Regions from separate parts of the Chryseomicrobium imtechense genome, predicted to be linked through region 2. Evidence: riboswitches for the same ligand, from Rfam matches in the RefSeq annotation. Region 2 holds a riboswitch; each other region holds the start of a gene.

Region 1 (7,403 bases), on a different contig from region 2:
TGTTGTAAAGTTTTGTTTTTGATCTCCGCGACCGACAACTACAATTTTCACATGACCTTCTGAGTTGTCACCAACTAAGTGTGTCACATTTTCTACGATTGAATTGCTGTCGTTCATTAAGCCTAAAGCCCATTCGATCACTGCATCACGGTGTGTTACCCCACGGCGATTGACATAAGCTGTGTATCCTTTTGCTAGAACATCAACTGCACCGTACGTAATCTTTGCGTTGTCTTTTGCAAGTACTTCCGATACGATGTTTGCTTGGCCTTGAGCTGTTTCAAATGTAGAAAGGTAGTTTTCTACATAGGTTAATTTTGTATTCTCTTCAGCAACAACTAGTGTGTGGTTAAACAATGACGCAGTCTCATCGTCTTGTACATAAATCACTTGGACAACTTCATCCATCTCCACATTTTTCGGAATGTAGATGAATGCGCCACCGTTCACTAACGCTGCATGGTAAGCTGTTAATTTGTGCTCATCAACTTTTACTACATCGTTCATGAAGTATTGCTTTACTAAGTCTGCATGTTCACGAATCGCTGTGTGAAGATCTGTTACGATAACACCCTTTTGCTTTAACTCTTCTGAAACAGAAAGGTAGGCAGGTGTGTTATTGCGCTGTATATAAAGTGTTTTTTGATTGTCTAAATCAATCAACGACTTCACTTCTTCTGGTAGTTCTGATAAAGAGCCATAAGTTGCACTCTCAACAGTGTGTGTTGGGAACGTCAAGAAATCCCAGCTCGTAATATTTGTTTTATCCGGTTCTGGCATTGGCAGTTCCGCTGCATGTGCAAGAGCAGCTAAGCGGAAATCTGTCATCCATCCCGGTTCTTGCATTTTTTCAGAGTAAGCGCGAACATCTTGTTCCGTTACTGCTAAAGTTGTTTCAACCGTCATGTTGACTGTCTCCCTTCTTATGCTTCTTGCCCAACAGTTTCGTCTTCAATTCCTAATTCTTCTTTGATCCAGTCATATCCTTGAGCCTCTAACTTGTGAGCTAATTCTGGACCGCCTGATTTTACGACGCGACCTTGCATCATAACATGTACGTGGTCTGGAGTAATATAGTTTAGTAAGCGTTGGTAGTGAGTAATGATCAAGCTTCCGAAACCTTCTCCACGCATCTCGTTGATTCCTTTAGAAACAACTTTCAATGCATCGATATCAAGACCAGAGTCAATCTCATCTAAAATTGCGAATGACGGTTTAATCATCATTAATTGAAGGATTTCATTACGCTTTTTCTCTCCACCTGAGAAACCTTCGTTTAAGTAACGCTGTGCCATATCTTGATCCATCTCTAAGAAATCCATTTTGCTATCCATTTCACGGATGAATTTCATTAGTGAGATTTCATCGCCCTCTTCACGACGTGCGTTGATAGATGAACGTAAGAAATCAGCATTAGTAACGCCTGTGATTTCACTTGGGTATTGCATTGCAAGGAATAGACCAGCTTTTGCGCGCTCATCTACTTCCATCTCTAATACATCTTCCCCATCTAAAGTGATTGTACCTGAAGTAACTTCATATTTAGGGTGACCCATGACAGCAGAAGCAAGAGTTGATTTTCCTGTTCCGTTTGGTCCCATGACCGCATGAATTTCACCTGTATTTAGTGTTAGGTTCACACCTTTTAAAATTTCCTTGCCGTCGATTTCAACGTGCAAGTCTTTGATTACTAGTGTCGACATTGTATACCCTCCATATCTTTAACTTCGAATGGAATCATCCATCCTTAATTATTATCATTCTAATCTTACAGTAATTAGAGGTCGACTGCAAATCATTTCAATCCTTGAAAATCCTACATTTGTGCATTTTCATTACAAATGCGCTAAATGAGAATAGGTATCATCCCGAACTACAAAAAAGCCTGTAGAATCAAGGTTCTACAGGCTTTTTATACATATATTATCCTCTGTGGGCTTGTGCACCAATTTGAGCAGCGATGCGCATACTTTTCTCGTGGTCAAGTTGACGACGTTGTTCCACTCTCATGCGTAAATCCTCGCTTTGTCTCATTTCATCATATCCAAAACCGTGTGCATCACGAAAAGCTAAGTTCATTTTTTCCGTGTAAGGCTGTCCTTCTGGTTTGATAAGTATCATTCCCTTCAGTTAGTATCTTACGTTACTTAGTGTATACCCACCAAGTAACGAATGAAACCGTAAAAAGGGAATTTAGCCCAATAGTCATAGCGTGTGGTTATTCTGTCACAGGAACTACAGAACCGCCCCACTCATCTAAAATAAACTCTTGAATTTCATTAGATTTCAACGCTTCAACAAGCGCTACGATGTTTTCGTTCTCTTCATCACCAGCATTTACTGCGATTACATTTACATATGGAGAGTTTGAATCTTCAATAGCGATTGAATCTTCTAAAGGATTGATTCCAGCATCAAGTGCATAGTTTGAGTTGATTAGAACTGCGTCGCCTTCTTCTTGCTCATACATTTGAACTAGAAGTGCTGCTTCGTAGTTTGGATCAAACTCGATGTTTTTTGGATTTTCGATTACGTCTTCAATTGTAGCAGTCGTTTTTTCAACTTCTGGGTCAAGAGTGATCAGCCCAGCAGCCTCTAACATAGAAAGTACACGACCGTGGTCAGCTACCGAGTTACTCATTAGAATAACTGCACCATCTGGAAGCTCGTCAATTGAACCAAATTTCTTAGAGTAAAGACCGATTGGCTCGATATGAATGCCACCAGCATTTACAAAATCATACCCATTGTCAGCAATTTGAGACTCTAAGTACGGAATGTGTTGGAAGTAGTTTGCGTCTAAGTCACCGTTATCTAAATCTTGGTTAGGAAGAACGTAATCTTGATACGTTTCAACTACAAGTTCGATTCCTTGCTCTTCAAGTAGTGGTTTAACTTGCTCTAAAATTACTGCATGAGGTACGTTTGAAGCACCTACTGTAAGTGTTGAGTTTTCTCCTTCTGAAGAAGAACCTCCTTCAGATCCACATGCTGCTAAAGTTAAAATGCTTGCTCCTAGTGCAAAACCTGTAAGTAATTTTTTCATGTACGTTCTCTCCTCTATTATCGTTTGTCTAATCGGTTTGTTAACCAGTCTCCGATCCACTGGATGATAAATACTATGATTAAGATGATGATTGTAGCAACGATCATGACATCGTTTTGCGTTCGTTGGAACCCGTCTAAGAAGGCAAGTGTTCCAAGTCCGCCAGCGCCAATGACACCTGCCATCGCCGTGTACCCTACTAATGCAATCGATGTTACTGTAATTCCGGAAACAATCGCTGGCATGGATTCTGGAAGCAACACTTTTCGAATGATTGTCCAAGTCGTAGCTCCCATCGATTTTGCAGCTTCTAAAACACCTTTATCAATTTCTTTTAAAGCAATCAATACCATTCGCGCATAGAACGGTGCAGCTCCAATGATTAGTGCTGGGAATGCCGCGTTCGGTCCACGAATACTTCCAAGAAGGAACTTCGTGAATGGAATCAATAAGATAATCAATATGATAAATGGAATAGAACGGAAGATATTCACGAGTGCTCCAGTTAACCAGTTTGCAAATTTATTTGCCCATGCTTGGTGAGGGCTTGTCAGAAATAAAACTAAGCCGATCGCCAAACCGAAGACAAATGTTAAAGCGGTTGAAATTGCTGTCATATAAAGCGTTTCATACGTAGCTTCCCACATCTTCGGCCAGTCGACATTCGGTAAAAGATTTTCAATCATGTTGAATGACCTCCGATTGTACTTTTTGTGCATGTAAGTAACCTAACGCTTCATCGATAGCGAGTGCATCCCCATCAATGTGAAGCAACAAAGTACCTAACGCACCGTTTTGCGTTTGTGTAATGTTACCTTGAACAATTGTTACCTCAAGTCCGTACTGCTTAATCAATCGAGCAATCAACGGTTGGTCCGTTTGATCACCGACAAATGTAAGTTTGACGAGTTTTCCATTTGGATACATTTCTAAGAAGTGATCGACAGTATCTGAGAAATGTGCACCATCTGAAATCTGTGAAACAAAGCGTTTTGTGATAGGTTGTTGTGGATTCTTAAAGACATCAATGACTTGCCCCTCTTCAACCACAAGACCATTCTCCATCACAGCTACGCGGTGACAAATCTTTTGAATGACGTGCATCTCGTGTGTGATCAACACGATAGTTAAACCTAATTGCTTATTGATGGTAACGAGAAGATCTAAAATCTGATCGGTTGTTTCAGGATCAAGTGCAGATGTTGCTTCGTCACATAGCAGAACTTCAGGTCGATTGGCTAAAGCACGTGCAATCCCAACACGTTGTTTTTGACCTCCAGAGAGTTGTGAAGGATAGGCTTTTTCTCGCCCTTCTAACCCTACTAAAGCGACAAGCTCTTTTACGCGCTCACTGCGTTGATCTTTTGAAACACCTGCGATTTCGAGTGGGAACGCGATGTTTTCCTCTACTGTACGAGACCATAATAGATTGAAGTGTTGAAAAATCATGCTGACTTTTTGGCGGAACCCGCGCATCTCTTTTGAAGAGAGCTTGGAGACTTCACGTCCGTTTACTTGAATTTGTCCATCGGTAGGACGTTCAAGTCCGTTCAGTAAACGAATGAGTGAACTTTTCCCTGCCCCACTGTAGCCGATAATCCCGTAAATCTCGCCCTGTTGGATAGATAATGAGACATTGTCGACGGCAACCACCTTGCCATTTTTTGTCGTGTATTCTTTTAAAACTTTAGATAATTGAATCATTTGCGTGCCGCCTCCTTTCTAAAATTTTTGGATGGATACAAAAAGACCCTTTCTGCGCAAAGACAGAAAGGGTCATCGTTTTATCAACAGATATCCATTCTCTCATCCTCCAAAGCGCTAGCTTTGCGTGACTTGGCACCATTTCACTTTCGTGACGGTTGCCGGGCTTCATAGGGCACTTCCCTCCACCTCTCTTTATAAGAGCGACGCATATTCAATTAGTATTGTTGTCAGTAATCGAATAGTATCATAGCCATTTTTGACAGTCAACTATTTTTCATCACAAATTTTCATTATTTTTTATTGAGCAGTTTTGAGTTTCTCTAGTAGATAAGGCACAGATTGAAATGCATAGACTTTTTCGAAAGCATTCGGTCCTTTTTTAATCAACAAACATGGAACACTTTCCACTTGAAATTCTTCCATGAGTTCTGGTGAGTAGTTCGCATTAAGTTGCGGAACGGGTTCGTCAATCAGTTGTTCACAGACTGTGAGCATTTTGGATGCTACTTGGCAGGTGCCGCACATGGGTGTGTAGATATAGAGTATGGACTGGTCGGTTTGTTTCCAGTCGCTGTATGTGATTTCGTTCATTTGGGTCTCCACCTTTACTTTGCTTAAAGTATCAAACCCGCCGTTTGTTTTCAAGAAAAAAGCCCGCCAATTTCGGCGGACTTAGGATTAGCTGATTAATTCTTCGTACTGGTCTGCAGTCATCAATGCATCGGACTCCGCAGAATCCGAAGGCTCTACTTTGATCATCCATGCATTTTCATAAGGAGATTCGTTTACGAACTCTGGGCTATCTTCCAAAGACTCGTTTACTTCAACGACTTTCCCGCTAATCGGTGCATACAATTCAGAAACCGTCTTTACAGACTCAACGCTTCCGAATGCGTCACCCGCTTTAATTTCATCTCCAACCGCTGGTAGCTCAACGAATACGATGTCCCCTAGCTCGGATTGTGCGAAATCTGTAATACCGATTGTTGCTGTGCCTTCTTCATGCTTTACCCACTCATGGTCTTTAGAATAACGAAGTTCTTTAGGAATACTCATCATTAATCTCCTCTCGACATCTGCAATTTTCTCTTTAATAGTGACACAATTCATGCATTTCGACAAGCGGTTATTTTGTCCAAACGTTCTTAAATTCCTCTTCTCGGAAACCAATTGTAGCTTTCGTGCCATCTGTTGTAAATGGACGTTTGATTAGCATACCGTCAGAAACTAAAAGATCTAGTTTTGCATCATCTGTCATTCTTGGTAGTCGGTTTTTCAGACCCATTTCACGATATTTTTGTCCTGTTGCATTAAATAAACGTTTCAGTTCAATTCCATTTTCCTCTGCCATTGATTTTAATAATTCACGGCTTGGTGGATTTTCCACAATATGATGGTACGTAAATTCTACGTTGTGATCTTTCAAGAATTTTTCTGCTTTTTTGCATGTAGTACAAATTGGGTAACCATACATTTCAATTGCCATACAAGTTCCTCCTCTAGAGTCGATCTACTAGTAGTATACCGACCTTTGGGCAAATAGAAAAATCCCTGCAGGAAATGCAGGGAAAATTCGTATTAAACTACATACTTCTCAGCGTCGATCAGCTTAACAGAAGCTTCACGTTTTTTCGTCACTAAGTTGTACGGTGTGTTACGCGTTAATTTACGAAGTGCTGACAACATCATACGCTGATTGTCACCGTCAACTGCTGCAAGTAATGTATCTTTTGCATACTTTTCGATTTCTTCGAAAGCTTCTTGGCAATAGATCTCTGTGTACAGAAGTTTTTGAGCCGCTTTTTCAGCGCCTACTTTGTTCAATGCTTTTTCTGTACGAAGAACTGCTGATTCCATAGCAAATAAGTTGTTCGCGATGTTTGCGATATTTACAAGCACTTCTTGCTCAGCATCTAATTTTGCGCCGTAGCGTTGTGCTGCAAGACCTGCTGCTAACAAACCAATCTTTTTCGCGTTCTTCACAAGCACTTTTTCTTTTGCTAGTGGCTCGTCGCCTACTTCTTCTGGCATCATCATGAGAAGCTCTTCTTGAAGTTTCATAGCTTGTTGAAGAAGTGGAAGTTCACCCTTCATTGCTTTCTTCAAGAATGTACCTGGAACGATCATACGGTTGATTTCATTTGTTCCTTCGAAGATACGGTTGATACGAGAATCGCGGTAGATGCGCTCTACTTCATACTCTTGCATGAAGCCATATCCGCCATGTAACTGAACCGCTTCGTCTGCGATGTAATCAAGCACTTCAGAACCTACGACTTTGTTGATTGAGCATTCGATCGCATACTCAGCGATTGCTGCTGCGATTTCTTTTCCGTCTTTTTGTGCTTCTTCAGATAGCTCGTTCATACGCTCTTCGAAGTAGCCTACTGTACGGTAGATCAAGCTTTCTGTTGCGTATAGTTTTGATGCCATTGTTGCAAGCTTTTGCTTCGTTAAGTTGAAGGAAGAAAGTGGTGTCTTGAACTGTTGACGTTGGTTTGAGTAGCTGATAGCTAATTCAAGTGCACGTTTCGCTCCACCGACAGTACCTACTCCTAATTTGTAACGCCCAATGTTTAAGATGTTGAATGCGATGATGTGACCGCGGCCGACTTCACCTAGTAAGTTCTCAACTGGTACTTCTGCATCT
Region 2 (7,403 bases):
AAGCTGATAATCAATTTCTTCTAATGGTTTGACGGATAACATTCTCAAATCCCCTTTTTGAGATAACCCCAGGGGTTATCTCATAAATTAAGTTAACCTCTTTTTGAGACAACCCCTGGGGTTGTCTCACTAAACTTTTAGTACACCACGCCACCCTCGCGAAGCGTAATACGAATCGGCTCCATTGTGGTAAGCAAATACTGTGTTGTAGCGGCGATCCCCGAACAAAGCGCCTCCACGTTCACGAATCTCAGATGGTGTTGCAATCCAGCTGGATGTCTTCAAATCAAATTCTCCAAGCGTCTGCAAATAGCGATATTCTTCTTCTGTCAAAAGCTCAACGCCCATGAGTTCTGCCATCTCAAGTGCTGACGTCTCTGGAGGGAACTTCTTGCGCCCTTCGCGAGCCACTTGATCAAAACATACGCTACGTCGCTCTTTCGGACTTTCTTTTGCGCAATCATAAAAATGATACTGCTCTTTGACAGCGTCAAATCGCACAACGTCCGGCTCGCCGCCAGTCGCTTCCATTTCTGAAAGTGACCAGAGTGCCTTGGGGTTTGCGATTAATTTTTTTTCAACTTCTTCCCATTCAATTACTCCCTTATGCCGTCCCCGATTCTTCTCAAAGCGAGCCTTTAGTGTTGCCAAAAGTTCCTGCTGTTGGTCTTGCGTTAGTTCGTGGTTTACCATTTCCTTTCGCCTCCCATCTATTTCTTTCACTTTACCCTTGTTCGTCGAGCGGTTCAACTACCCACGGAAGCCATAGTTCAATCATGACTTGAACAATCGGTTCTGGAAATACGTCGGGCACAAAATCGAACTCCTCTGTTTCAATGAAAACCGTTGCATCTTGCTGCTCATACTTCACGGGAGAGGCTGAGCCAATCACGTGATAAATTGCGAAAAATTGATGCAGGTCGTTCTTTGAATCCAGAGCCATAATTTCTGCAGCCTTTGTTAGGTCTAATCCGTAGTGATCAGTAAGCTTTTGAATCCACTCCGGAAAGGATGGAATACACGCAATATAATTTTGGCAATATAGACAGTCACAGGACGTCAGTGCGCTCGGCAAGCTTTTGTAAATCACGCGTGTCTGTTCAATTTGCTCGTCTGTTTGATTAATTAACTCGTTCATCCCAATCACCTCTTGTATCTATACGAATTACTTGGTAATAAGTTGTCAATGAGGATTGACATCTACTAGGTTAGAATGTAATATATAAATTATAAATGGAATATATATATTACATTGAGTAAGGAGATTCTATGAAAAACAATGTAAAGCTTGCTCGTCTTTCTGCCAACATCACACAAACGGATCTTGCCAGAAAGACAGGCATTACGCGACAGACGATTAGTTTGATTGAAAAAGGAGCCTACAATCCAAGTCTTCAGTTATGCATTGCATTGGCTAAAGAGTTGGGGAAAACGCTTGATGAATTATTTTGGGAGGTAAATGATCAATGAATTCATGGTTAGCTCTAGTTTTACCTAAAGACGAATACAAACAACAACTTAAGAAAGTCACCATTCAGACAATAGGGTTTGGCGCTCTCTACTTCGTAGTTTACTCTCTAATTAGCGGATTGCCTTCAAACGGTGCAGGATGGTTAGAAATCGGCGGCTTCTTCAGCATCCTTTTACTTATGTATTTCGGGATTCATTTTATCTCATTACGCAGATCCTACTCAAAGAACAGACAAGCGCTAGATTGATAAACCAAATAATCTACGAAACATTTCTAAAGTTCATGAAAAAACCCACCGCAGCAAAGGGGGCCAAAGCTGCAGTGGGTGGGTGCCCTTATTGGAAATAGGTGTTCATTTTGTCAAACATCGCTTGCGTCTCTTCCGCCGTCTTGCGGATGATGAACATGCTACCTTTGAACTCTTTGTTGATCGCTTCTTCTACTTCAGGATGCTGATACAATTCAACAATCTTTAAGTAGTTTTCGTTGTCTGCTTCATCTGCACGAGATGCGATGATATTGATGTACGGCTCGATGGACTCGGATTCTGTATCTTCATACACAACAGCGTCTTCAGCTGGAATAAGACCTGCTTGTACGGCCACACCATTGTTGATTAAGGCAATGGCAACGTCCGGAAGAACACGTGCTGTCTGTTGGGGTTCCATAGCGACAAATTCAAGCTCTAACGGGTTTGATGTGATTTTGTCTAAGTCTCCAGTGATCCCAAAATCGTCAGCTAATTCAATCACACCTGCTTCTTGCAGAAGGTTCAGTGCGCGTGGAAGTGTTGATGCATCATTTGGAATGGCGACTTGATCACCTTTTTGCAATTCATCTAGTGACTCGATTTTATCTGAATACACACCAAGTGGCGCAAATACCGTTGTACCAACAGGTGCCAAGTCTTCCCCAGATTCCGCCACAAAGTTTGAGAAGAACGAGATCGTCTGGAACGCGTTCAAATCAATGTCCCCCGCTGCAAGCGCTTTGTTCGGCATGATGTAATCTGTGAATTCTACTACTTCTAAATCAATGCCTTCCTCTTTTGCAAGTTCTACGATTACCGGCCATTGCGGGCTATCCGCACCGTTCACCCCAATTTTGATTGTCTCTTCTGACCCATCGGCTGAGTTACAAGCTGCAAGTGTTAGAGCAGCTGTGGCAGCAAGTGCTGCAAGTTTAAGTCGTTTCATTTTTTTAGTCTCCTATCGTCTCATAATTTTTTTGGATAATGTATTGCCTAGCCACTGGGCGAGTTGCACCAGAAGAATCAAAATAATCACCGTCACGACCATGACGCTCGTATCAAAACGTTGGTAGCCGTATGTTATCGCGATGTGCCCGAGACCGCCACCACCGACATATCCGGCCACTGCCGAGAAATCGATCAAGCTGACTGTCACAAACGTGAGACCAAGAATCAGTGGTCCAAGCGCTTCCGGAATCAAAACGGTAAAGACGATTTGGAACGGGCTTGCCCCCATCGCTTTTGCAGCTTCAATGACACCCGGGTCGATACTCAGTAAGTTCTGTTCGACAATACGCGCAACACTGAATGTTGCCATAATGGCCATCGGGAATACAGCAGCTCCCACACCAATCGTCGTCCCCATTACGATTCGTGTCACTGGCATCAAGAATACGAGGAACACGATAAATGGAATCGGCCGAATCACATTAATGAGTAAGTTGAGAAGGCCGTATAACAAGCGATTTTCTAAGATATTGCCTTGGCGAGAGACGAATAAAGCGAGTCCCACCAAGACGCCTAAAATCGAACCGAGAATCAGAGTCAGGATGACCATCGTAATCGTCTCGCCGGTTGCTTCTATGATGCGCTGATAAAATGTACTCCACTCAACTTTCATGGATGATCACCTCCTTGATGTCGACAACATCTGCTAGTTCACGGATCACGTTTTGAATCGCGGTCGTCTCTCCTTTGAAGGAAACGACCAGGTTTCCTAGCAACTGATTTTGGATTTCTCGAACAGCGCCGTACACAACGTTAAAGTGGACATTGTGTTGCTGTGAGATTTTTGAAAGAAGCGGCTGACTTGTCGCACTTCCAGTAAACGTTACTTGGTAGATGTGCTCATCTCCCGCTGCTCGCCATTCTTTTAGCAATTCTTGAGAAGGAAGGTCTTTATTGACCGACTGGATAAACCGTTTTGTCGTCGGATGGGACGGGTTTGTGAAGACATCGAAGACTTCCCCGTGCTCGATGACGTGTCCGTTTTCCATAATCGCCACTCGGTTGCAAATGGTTGAAATGACGTTCATCTCGTGTGTAATCAAGAGCACTGTGATGCCGAATTCTTGATTGACGCGCTTCAAAAGTTTCAAGATGTCCTCTGTCGTTTCCGGATCAAGTGCGGACGTTGCTTCGTCGCAAATTAGGATTTCCGGGTTCGTTGCAAGAGCTCGCGCAATCCCAACCCGCTGCTTTTGCCCCCCCGAGAGTTGCTCAGGATAGTTATCTGCTTTATCAGATAGGCCAACGAATTCAAGTAACTCTTTTGTGCGTCTTGCGATTTCCGCTTTTGGCGTGCCTTCAAGTTTCAACGGATAGGCAACATTCCCTGCGACAGTGCGGGATGTGAACAAGTTAAAGTTCTGAAAGATCATCCCGATACGTCGGCGTTGCAAGCGAAGTTGTTTGGCTTTTAGAGATGTGATGTCGGTATCATTGATTTTGATGACGCCACTCGTCGGCTTCTCTAGAAGGTTCACGAGGCGAAGGAGCGTGCTCTTGCCGGCTCCACTAAACCCGATGATGCCGAAGATGTCGCCCTTTTTGACGTCGAGCGTGACGTTTTGGACCGCGTGCACATCACGCTTCCCGATTTTGAATGTTTTGGATACGTTTTGGAATGTAATCATGGTGGACTTCCCTACTTTCTTGCTAGAGTGCATAAAAAAAGACCTTCATCTCTTAAGAACATAAGAAATGAAAGCCATGAAAAAGCCTCTCAGTCTTATCTCTCAAGTGGTGGACACTTGCAGGATTTGGCACTGACGCATGCGCGCTTTGCCGAGACTTCACAGGGCCTGTCCCTCCGTCTCTCGTGATAAGAATTGCTGGTATGTAGTTTTGAATTTAGTTCGTCTTGCTAACTGTTTCACAGTCTAAAGCATCAAAGTTTTCTCGTCAATAGTAATTTTACTAATTTTTTTAGTAGTCTGACTATGTAAGCGGTTGCTTTGTTGGTACGACGCGGATAGTTTTTTATTGGTTTTATTGAAAATTCTTTAAAAAGCATTATTTTGATTTCCTAGATGTGAGCAGGCTATCTAATAAAAATGAGCTTCCTTTCTAGAACAGAAAGGAGGCTCGTCTCATGTAAGCACGTTCGATTTGTATTTTGTCAGCAACTGCTGTGGGATGTGGCAGTAATCATCCGGACAGCGAGCAAGACGGTCTTGGTGTTCTTCAGTACTACGTACATAATTGATAAGCGGCAGAACTTCTACAGCAATTCGGCCCGCATCTTCACGTTTCTTGATGAACGCCTTGGCCTGCTCTACATGTTTTGGGTCTATACTATACACCCCAGTTCGGTACTTCTCTCCAACATCTTCCCCTTGTTTATTGATACTATACGGATCAATGATTTCAAAAAGATAGCCCATCAACTCCTCGACAGATACCACATCTGGATGAAAAGTCGTTTTTACACATTCCGCATATCCGTCATATTCCCCGTCTAACGTTTTAGATGTTCCATTTGCTCTTCCCGCTTCAGTTGAGACAATCCCTGGCAACGTCTTTACAAATGCTTGCACGCCCCATAGGCATCCCCCTGCTAAATAAATCGTGTGCACACAAAATCTCCCCTTGTATTTAAAATTAAATAAAGACCGAAATCGATCGAAATCAATTCAGGTCTGTAGATGAAGTGTATTTAAAAAAATCCTTTTAAGTTCTGTTGAGTCTGATGTTGCTCTAATCATTGCATTCATATAATCTTCTTTGTCCATTTTCTCAAAATCCCAATCATATCCTTTTGTTTTTGCTAATTCTCTAATAAAGATACGAAGGGTTCTACCGTTTCCCTCTCGAAATGGATGAAGCATATTTAACTCACTTTTATAATAAGCGAGTTTCTCTGAGGCAAACTCAATTGTATTCCAATCTTTCTCTAACGCTAATTCGCCTAAAATTGAAGCTCCATAGGAATCGATATATTGAAATTGACAAAATCTAGTATTGCCTTTGGTTAACTGTACACTTCGAACCTCACCTGCAAAAGAGTAAATGTCTTGAAATAAATGTTTGTGGAGTGCACATAAATCATCCATTTTAAAATCTCTAATTTTGTAAACTCCTTGTGCAATTTGAAGTGCCCTAACTGTAAACACATATTGCTCCGCTAATTGAAGCTCACTTAAATCATCAATTCCCAACAAATTATGTTGTAACAAATAAGATTCATCAGAACCAAAATTATACTTTTCCATCTCTAATTACAGCCTTAATCAAATTGGAAGTTAACCTTTGGTTCGTATTAACTGCTTCTATAGCTCTCAAAGCAATTTTTTTATTGATTTTAAACTCTTCTAACGAAAGGCTCTTTTCTACTAAACGATATTCTTTTGAGTCTAAAGATAGTCTAGTCAAACATTTTCCCTCCAGTTCAATAAAATGAATTTGCTTAATTTAAGTATACTTTATTATCTCATATTTTGTGCTTAAATGAACGTAAGTTGCAGCAGTATCTTTCACTTTCAAATTGGTATTTTTCCGACAAACCATCTAGAGTCTTTCCCCTCGAAGTCGAACTCGATAACGGAACATCCGTCAAAATGACTGCAAATGGAACGGTCTATATAGCTACTAAAAATTAAATGGTTTTCAGGTTTCCTATGACCAAAAACCGATTTTTTCTGCTTCACATAAGCTTTTACATTCCTGTCACACTCTCTTTACAATTCGTTGGTATCATTGCCGTGTACCAAACAAAAGGAGGAAATGTGCATGAAAAAACAGCTTGTAATAGCCGCTTTGGTTGGAGGACTTGTCGTATCCGGAATCAGTGTCAATGTGACGATGGATCACGCAGAAGCACGGAAAGATAACGCTCATAATGGGAAAGTCAAAAATGTAATTTATATGATTCCTGACGGCTACAGTGCCGCCTATGCAACGAACTACCGTTGGTTCAAAGGCGAAGACTCTTCTTTTGATCCGTATGTAAAAGGTCTAATCAAAACCTATTCAGCAGATACAGAAGTGACGGACTCAGCTGCTGCTGGGACGGCGATGGCAACAGGTGTAAAAACGAATAACGGGATGGTCGGTGTTACACCCGATGGAAAAGAAGTCGACTCTATCTTAGATGCGGCAGAAGCTGCGAAGAAATCTACAGGGCTAGTTGCCACTTCTACAATCACACACGCGACGCCAGCTGTGTTCGGCGCAAGTGTCGCATCACGCGGCGATGAATCGTCGATTGCCCCGCAATATTTTGAGAACGATGTGGACGTGCTCCTCGGAGGAGGCCGTGACTACTTCGTTTCACTAGAAGAAGGTGGCAAACAACCTGCCGGAAACTTAGTGGAAGCTGCTCAGAATGATGGCTATGAGTATGTGACCTCCCGTGAAGAGTTACTAAAAGCGAAGAGTGGAAAACTACTCGGTTTATTTGCAGACGACGCAATGGCTCCTGAACTAGAGCGCGGTGAAACAGATCAACCAAGTCTGGCCGAGATGACGGATATCGCAATCCAAGCATTGAAAAAAGACAAAGACGGTTTCTTCTTAATGGTAGAAGGCTCACAAATTGACTGGGCGGGTCATGCAAATGATGCAGCTTGGGCGATGACAGACTCCCAAGCATTCGATGAAGCTGTTGCTGCTGCTCTTGAATTTGCGAAAAAAGATGGCAATACACTTGTCGTCGTTGCAGGGGATCATGACACAGGCGGC
Region 3 (7,403 bases), on a different contig from region 2:
ACCAGCTTCATGGAGAGCTTGAATTCCTTCGTAGAATCGGTCGGTATTTAAATGCTTTGGTGGGTCAAGTTCCACGAGAATTGTCGTTTCCTTCCGCACTTTTTGAAGTAGTGGGGACTCGGCTGAAACTTGCTCGATTTGTGGGTCAGATTTTTTTGCCGTGATTTGTTTAGTCGAAATCGGCGTGCGGTCGCCTAGAGTTTCTGCGATTGCTTGAATATGGCCAGGCGTTGTTCCACAACAGCCTCCGATCAAGTGGACACCTTGTTGTCTCAGCTCCTCCGCAATTTCTGCAAAATAGTGAAACTCTTCTGCGTACGAATAGCGACCTTCTTCCACTTGAGGAAGACTCGCATTCGGATAGACGGAGAGCAATGCCTTTTTGGGAATCGGAACTTGCTTGAGAGCACTCAGCATATGGAATGGACCCATTCGACAATTGACACCAACAACATCGGCTCCTGCAACTTCCAACTCTTCAAATGCTTGTGCAAGTGAATAGCCGTTTTGCAATACACCCACTTCATGCATCGACACTTCTGCGATAACCGGTAACTCACACTCTGCCTTTGCGATTTGCACAACGGCTTTTAGTTCTTCAAAATCGTAGTACGTTTCGAGTAACAGTGCGTCGACGCCTTCCATTAAGAAAATATAGAGCTGTTCTCTAAAACTGCGTTTGATTTCATCGAGTGGAATGTCTTGTTTGATTCCACGCAATCCTCCAAATGTTCCAAGGACGTATACCTCGTCCCCCGCAGCTTGTTTGGCAAGTTTTACTGCCGCTGTATTGATGGCTTTCACTTGTTCTTGCAAACCATAACGTGCGAGTTTCACGTAATTCGCTGCGTAGGTGTTTGTCTGAATCACTTCCGCTCCTGCTGCAATATACTGTTCATGTACACGCAGGACGTCTTCCGGGTGAGAAAGGTTTAGTTCTTCATTGCAGTGATCGACGCCGTACGAGTAAAGCAGTGTGCCCATTGCCCCGTCCGCCACTAAAACACGGTCTTGCAGTTGTTCCAAAAACGGTCGTTTCATTCGGCTTCACCTACTAACCCATCTAAAATATGTTGCAGTTCTGCTTTCAAATCGTCCACATGTTCAATGCCTACAGAAAAACGAAGAAGTCTTCCGCAGATTCCGACTCGTTCACGCTCTGCTACCGGAATATCGGCATGGGTTTGTGTTGTCGGGTAGGTGATGAAGCTTTCAACTCCACCAAGACTTTCTGCAAATGCAATGAGTGTAAGACCCTCGAGGAATTGTGGTACCCACTCTTCTTTCTGTAACCGAAACGATAACATTCCGCCTTTCCCTGGATACAACACGGAATCAATTGCTACGTGTTGTGTTAAGAACTCTGCAAGTTTCTGCGCATTTTGTTGTTGGCGCTCGACTCGGAGGCCCAACGTTTTAAGACTTCTCACTAACAGCCAACAGTCTAACGGACTAGGTACGGCCCCGATTGAATTTTGAATGATTGTGAGTTGCTCACCAAGCGCCTGTCCTTTTGTAATAACAGCACCTGCTAACACATCATTGTGGCCACCCAAATACTTCGTCGCACTATGAATGACAATATCTGCTCCTAGCGTGATCGGTTGCTGCAGAATTGGTGTATAGAAAGTGTTATCGACGATCAGCAGGATTTCGTGTCCTTTTGCCAGTTCGGCAACAGCTTGAATGTCTGTTTCTTTCATCAATGGATTTGTTGGAGATTCGATGAACACTGCTTTTGTGCGCTCAGTGATGGCAGCCTCGATTGACTGAAGCTTTGAAGTGTCTACGTAACGGAAGTGTAAACCCGTCCGTTCTTCTAACTGATGGAACAACCGATAGCTCCCTCCGTATAAGTCTTCGGATACGACTAGCTCATCACCCAACTTAAATAACTGAAGTACAGCGTGAACAGCCGCCATTCCTGAACTGAAGGCAAAACCATGATCACCTCTTTCAAGGTCCGCCAGTGTTAGCTCGAGGGAAGTTCGCGTAGGATTAGCAGTTCGCGAGTAATCATACCCCGTTGATTGCCCGATTCCTGGGTGGATGTAGGCTGTTGAGAGATGAATAGGAAGGCTTACTGCTCCGGTTGCTGAGTCACTTCGGTTCCCGGCTTGTGCGAGTTTGGTTTCTAGTTGATGTGTCATATTTACTCCTCCTAAGTAGTGGAAGGTATAGAAAAACGCCCTCTTATTAAAAATAAGAAGGCGTGTAATCAATTCTATCCCTCTTATCTATCAGAACACAATGGTTCTGCTGGAATTAGCACCATACTGCTTTGCAGCTGGTTGCTGAGGTGTCGTAGGGCCAGTCCCTCTACCTCTCGCGATAAGAAATTGCGTATTTAGTTCGGTCTTCAAAGCTTTTTACCACTTTAACGCATTGAAGGAAGATGTGTCAATAGAATTTCAAGCTTTTAGTTGACTTCCCATTTCTCACACAGTAGACTGTAATTAACTACTTTGCATTACCAAGTAGCTATTTTTTCACCCCGCTATCTTGCATTACAAACTAGCAAGGAGGAGCGCTATGACAGTTCGCAGTCAACTACTGAAAGGTTTTCTTGACGGATGTGTTCTTGCAGTTATCGATAAACAAACTGTGTATGGATATGAATTGTCCAGGAAGTTACAGGATTCCGGTCTTCCCGATGTCCCAGAAGGCACCATTTATCCGGTCTTATTACGGTTGCAAAAACAGGGCTTGATCGTCAGTGAAATGCGTCCATCTGAGTCTGGACCGAATCGCAAATACTATTCCATCACACAAAGTGGACAAGCCACATTGGCAACCATTCGCAACGAGTGGCAATTGCTGTCTGTCCCACTACATGCATTATTAAAGGAGGAAAGCGAATGAAAGCACATGAGTTAATCAAACTGAACAATGAAAAACGCGAGTTATTACATGTTCCAAATAAAGTGTATTACGAGCAATTGATAGTTTATATCCGAACGAAGCTTCTATTGTCCGAGCAAAAGAGTGAAGAAGTCTTGATGGATATGCTTGATCACTTGCTTGAAGCACAAGAAGACGGAAAATCTGCAAAAGATGTATTTGGAGAGGATCCAAAGGCTTACGCTGATGACGTCATCGAACAAATTCCACAAGAAGAGAAACGCGACATGGTGAAGTTTTGGGGACGCATGGCGTTCCAGCTGCTCGCATACTACTTTATCGCGCGCGGGGTTATTATGGCTGCGATTGCCTACTTCGATGAAATGCCAGATGATCGTATTTACTTGATTCCATCGTTGATTCAAGTTGGGTTGATGGTGTTCATTGTGTGGCTCTTGATCCGCTTAGTGTTCCGTCAATTGCACAAAACCTCGTTTGAAGAGGCAAGCTTGAAATCTCGTTGGAAAGAATATGTCGGCGCAGCTGTTTTAGGAGCTCTTGCTATGGCAGCAATCGGTCTCTCGAATTATTTCTTACCCTATTTCGGACCGTATGCACCCTTTCCACCAGCGTCTTCTATCGGTGTTGGGGCGATTTTCTTGTTAACATCGTGGATATTGAAGCGAACGGAGTGGGGTTCGTAAAGAGTTTGGGTGGGTGAGCGGGCGTTCATCGGACGTAACTAAGATTTATTCTACCCAAATCACGATTTGTTCTACCCAAACCGCAATTTATTCTACCGAAGTCGTATTATGGAAACTAATCACGCACTTTACAGAAAAAACAGGGTTCGCTCCTCGGAGCGGACCCTGTCCAATTAGCTTTTCTTCAACTTCCCGACCAAAACCGTCAAATCCACAGTAACTGATGGTAACGCCAGTTCGATAAACTCGTTCACTTGCTCAGGTGGTGCATTCCAAGTAAGAGGCGTCATCGCAATGAGGTCGCGCCACTGCTCATCGGTCAACTCGACACTATAGTTCTGTCGACTGACATGAACAGTCTCCAACGTCTTCTCAAACTGCTCTTTTGCGCCTTCGTTTTCATACGTTTCTTTGTCAGTTCCCGCATAAAAGAACTTCCTGAGTTCCTCTAAGTACTGTGCATTTGGAATCACCTTCACCACGTACCCACCAGCTTTCAGTATACGTCTAAACTCTTGATGGTTTGCTGGAGAAAGAATATTCAATACGACATCCACGGAGTGCTCTTGAACAGGAGATTTAGCCAAATCCGCAACGAGCCAGAGTGCATCGACGTCGTGATTCGTTGCTAATTGAATTCCTTCTTTCGCAAGATCTATTCCAATACCCCGACCACTTTTTACTTGTTCTAGAATACCTGCCAGATGTGTCCCTTCCCCGCAGCCCATGTCTACGAGTAGAGGTGATGACAAAGAGGACTCACCTTCTATCCACGTTGCAATCTCAGAAATCACCGGATTGAAAAATCTCGTTTCTGAAAGTAGTGCCTGTCTAGCTCTAAACAATTCTTTTGTGTAACGACTCTTCGCCACAGTCCCCGCCAAGTGAAGGTAGCCTTGTTTGGCCACATCAAACGTATGATGATTCTCACATGTCATACCGGTATCGGTAGCCTGAGCTGCCTTCTGACAATGCGGGCATCGAAGCACAAAGTCTAAACTCTGTAGTTGCGTTAACGCTCGTTGTTTTTTTGAAATCATCTAGTTCTTCCTTCCTGAAGTAATTGGTAACGTTCATTAAAGAGTGTTGGATAGGAAAGGAAACCTTGTGCAATGCTGGTCACTGCAGCAGTCGTTAAAATTAAGAACACGATTAACAACTGGAATTGCACAGCTTGAATCGGGTCTGCCCCTGCAATGATCTGCCCACTCATCATTCCAGGAAGTTGCACGAGACCCATCGTTTTTTGACTTTCAATCGTCGGTATCATACTTGTCTTGATTGCTTGAATCAAACGTGTGTGTATCGCTTGTTTCGGTGTTCCTCCTAAAGATAAGATGAGTTCGATTTGATCTTCGTGACTTTCAATCTCTGAAGTGAATCGGTTCAAAAACAGAATAGCCAGCACCATCGAGTTTCCGATGACCATTCCACTGATAGGAATGACGTACTGAGGAGTGGCTGGTGTGATGGAAAAGCCGATTAAGATTCCCTGCGTTAGTACTTCGACGAAAATAAGCGTCACTGCTACTTTCCACGTGATGCCCGGAATCGACTTTCCTTTTTTCCGAACATTTAGCGTCGCTGCCACAATCATGAGCGCAACCATAAGGAGTATATAAATAAAGCTTTCGGAGTCGAATACGAACTTTAAAATATACCCAATCGCGATTAGTTGAACAATGGAACGCACAGTAGCAACGATTGTGTCTCGCTCTAAATCCAAACGAAAGTTTTGGATAATAGTAACGGGATCAAAACAAAAATTAAAGTGAGCGCGAGTGTTCCATATGTCATGAATTAGTGCCCCTTACAAATTGCTGTACAGCTGGATCTGTGGATTCGTTTAACAATGAACTCTCGCCTTGTTCGATGAGCTGACCGTCAATCATTACCCATGTATAGTGACCGATTCGTTCCGCTTGCTCTAAGTTGTGCGTAATCCAAATAATCGTTGTACCAAACGTTTTATGAATATGCGCGATCAACTCTTCCACCTCCTGACGAGATACGCGGTCGAGAGCTGATGTGATTTCATCTAACAACAAGATTTCCGGTTCCATCAGAAGTGTCCGTGCAATGGAAACTTTCTGACGCTGACCACCGGAAAGGTCGCGGCTATCGCGCTGCAAATAATCTGGATCAAGACCCACCTCTTGAATCACTTTACGCATCTTTTCAACATCAACTTCTGCTCCTTGCAATGCATAAGGAAGTGTCAAATTCTCCTCGACGGTTCCACTGATCATAGGCGCACTTTGAAGAGCCATGCTGGCACGCGTGCGCAATTCGACTGGTTCCCATTCTTCGACGTTCTTTCCAAGAACAAGAATTTCGCCAGTATTCGGACTAAGTAAACCATTGCACAACTTCAATAAAGTTGATTTTCCAGCACCGGACGGACCTACAAGTGTTGTGATTTTTCCTTTTGGGAAATAGCCGGTAATGCCTTTTAAAACTTCTTGTTCTCCTCGTTTCATGGATACATCTGTAAATTCAATGGCTGCTTCTCGCTCCATAAATTTCCCTTCTTTCCTAAGTCGTTTCTATTAGTCTAGAGGGTCAGGCGAATTAATGCCACTCCGGAAACCTTCATGGTATAGTAAGAAAAAATCACTTCGACAGGGGGAACATCGGATGTGCCTGATCGCCTTCCATCTTCAGCAACATCCAACCTATTCACTGATTTTAGCTGCTAACCGAGATGAATTTTATGACCGTCCAACTCAGCCAGCTCACTTTTGGGAAGAGCATCCTGAACTTCTAGCCGGAAAAGATCTCCATGCCGGAGGGACCTGGCTTGGCATTACAAAAACAGGACGACTTGCAGCACTGACAAATTATAGAGACCCATTAAGTGTGCAACAGGATTTAATTTCACGTGGTGAGATAGTGAAAGATTTTTTAACGTCTACGGAACACGCTTCAACGTTTATTGATAAACTAGAGGCACAAAAAACGTGTTACAATGGTTTCAACTTGCTCGCAGGAACCATAGACGAACTGCACTACTATAGCAATATGCTTCCTTCAGGACACCCTATTGAAGAAGGCACACATGCTCTTAGCAATAAGTTTTTAAACACGCCATGGCCAAAAGTTGATAAAGCACGTACAGAGCTGAACGATTATGTGTCTTTATCGGAAACGATTGAAACGGAGAAGCTCTTCGATTTGATGCGGACTTCTGAACAGGCACCTGACCATAAGCTCCCGGATACTGGCGTTGGTCTGGACTTAGAAAGAAAATTGTCATCTGCCTTCATTCAGATGCCAAATTACGGAACGCGTTGTACCACAGTCGTTCTTGTCACGCACGCTGGAAGTGTTCATTTTGAAGAGCGCACATATACGGATGGGAACTTAACAGAAACTATTGTAGAAAAATTTTCAGTGGTTTCGGAACAGTCTGAAGAAACCAAATCTCTTAAATAGCAGCTATTTTCTGCTATACTAGACGGAAAATGATTTTACAAGGAGCGTTTAGGTTTGTCACAGACTCGCTATGTTCTAAGCTACGGAGATGCATTTGTCGACTACATCGCCAGAAGCCATGAAAATAAAGAATTCGATTTGTACCTTGGAGGGGCAACAGTGAATGTTGCAGCAGGTGCTAGTCGCCTCGGACTTCCTTCACGTTTTATTACGATTACAGGAGACGACGAGGTGTCGGATTTTGTACGTGCTCAGATGGATGAAGAAGGTGTTGACCTTCAACATGCAGTATTTGCTCCTGAGAAACGTGCCACTTCGGTCTATGTTCATTTAACAGAAGAGTCGGATCGGACTTTCGCAAACTATATTGATCCAACTCCAGATATACAAGTAAAGCCCGAGCACTTGCAGGAAGAAGCGTTT

The links. A riboswitch is a leader RNA that binds a small molecule or an ion and turns the genes downstream of it on or off. The one in region 2 is predicted to bind S-adenosylmethionine.
Region 1: another riboswitch for S-adenosylmethionine. It lies ahead of AB5N96_RS08545 (methionine ABC transporter ATP-binding protein); the one in region 2 lies ahead of AB5N96_RS04515 (methionine ABC transporter ATP-binding protein).
Region 3: another riboswitch for S-adenosylmethionine. It lies ahead of AB5N96_RS07760 (methionine biosynthesis PLP-dependent protein); the one in region 2 lies ahead of AB5N96_RS04515 (methionine ABC transporter ATP-binding protein).

Annotation. Positions count from the first base shown of each region.
Region 1 is NZ_JBGOBM010000007.1:39,371-46,773, forward strand. Features, by position in the region: gene sufD (Fe-S cluster assembly protein SufD) at 1-906, opposite strand, end outside; gene sufC (Fe-S cluster assembly ATPase SufC) at 924-1,703, opposite strand; gene AB5N96_RS08530 (YuzK family famiily protein) at 1,924-2,121, opposite strand; gene AB5N96_RS08535 (MetQ/NlpA family ABC transporter substrate-binding protein) at 2,219-3,046, opposite strand; gene AB5N96_RS08540 (methionine ABC transporter permease) at 3,064-3,732, opposite strand; gene AB5N96_RS08545 (methionine ABC transporter ATP-binding protein) at 3,725-4,750, opposite strand; SAM riboswitch class I at 4,850-4,954, opposite strand; gene AB5N96_RS08550 (thioredoxin family protein) at 5,051-5,344, opposite strand; gene gcvH (glycine cleavage system protein GcvH) at 5,432-5,809, opposite strand; gene AB5N96_RS08560 (arsenate reductase family protein) at 5,880-6,239, opposite strand; gene AB5N96_RS08565 (acyl-CoA dehydrogenase FadE) at 6,332-7,403, opposite strand, start outside.
Region 2 is NZ_JBGOBM010000003.1:249,742-257,144, forward strand. Features, by position in the region: gene AB5N96_RS04480 (cytidine deaminase) at 1-42, opposite strand, end outside; gene AB5N96_RS04485 (DUF4256 domain-containing protein) at 130-693, opposite strand; gene AB5N96_RS04490 (hypothetical protein) at 725-1,138, opposite strand; gene AB5N96_RS04495 (helix-turn-helix transcriptional regulator) at 1,270-1,470, shown strand; gene AB5N96_RS04500 (hypothetical protein) at 1,467-1,718, shown strand; gene AB5N96_RS04505 (MetQ/NlpA family ABC transporter substrate-binding protein) at 1,807-2,667, opposite strand; gene AB5N96_RS04510 (methionine ABC transporter permease) at 2,680-3,342, opposite strand; gene AB5N96_RS04515 (methionine ABC transporter ATP-binding protein) at 3,332-4,357, opposite strand; SAM riboswitch class I at 4,450-4,552, opposite strand; gene AB5N96_RS04520 (peptide-methionine (S)-S-oxide reductase) at 4,814-5,299, opposite strand; gene AB5N96_RS04525 (Fic/DOC family protein) at 5,357-5,935, opposite strand; gene AB5N96_RS04530 (hypothetical protein) at 5,922-6,095, opposite strand; gene AB5N96_RS04535 (alkaline phosphatase) at 6,453-7,403, shown strand, end outside.
Region 3 is NZ_JBGOBM010000006.1:111,973-119,375, forward strand. Features, by position in the region: gene AB5N96_RS07755 (bifunctional homocysteine S-methyltransferase/methylenetetrahydrofolate reductase) at 1-1,041, opposite strand, end outside; gene AB5N96_RS07760 (methionine biosynthesis PLP-dependent protein) at 1,038-2,150, opposite strand; SAM riboswitch class I at 2,231-2,338, opposite strand; gene AB5N96_RS07765 (PadR family transcriptional regulator) at 2,533-2,862, shown strand; gene AB5N96_RS07770 (DUF1129 family protein) at 2,859-3,545, shown strand; gene AB5N96_RS07775 (putative RNA methyltransferase) at 3,719-4,585, opposite strand; partial or broken gene AB5N96_RS07780 (ABC transporter permease) at 4,582-5,342, opposite strand; gene AB5N96_RS07785 (ABC transporter ATP-binding protein) at 5,339-6,064, opposite strand; gene AB5N96_RS07790 (NRDE family protein) at 6,183-6,980, shown strand; gene AB5N96_RS07795 (carbohydrate kinase family protein) at 7,035-7,403, shown strand, end outside.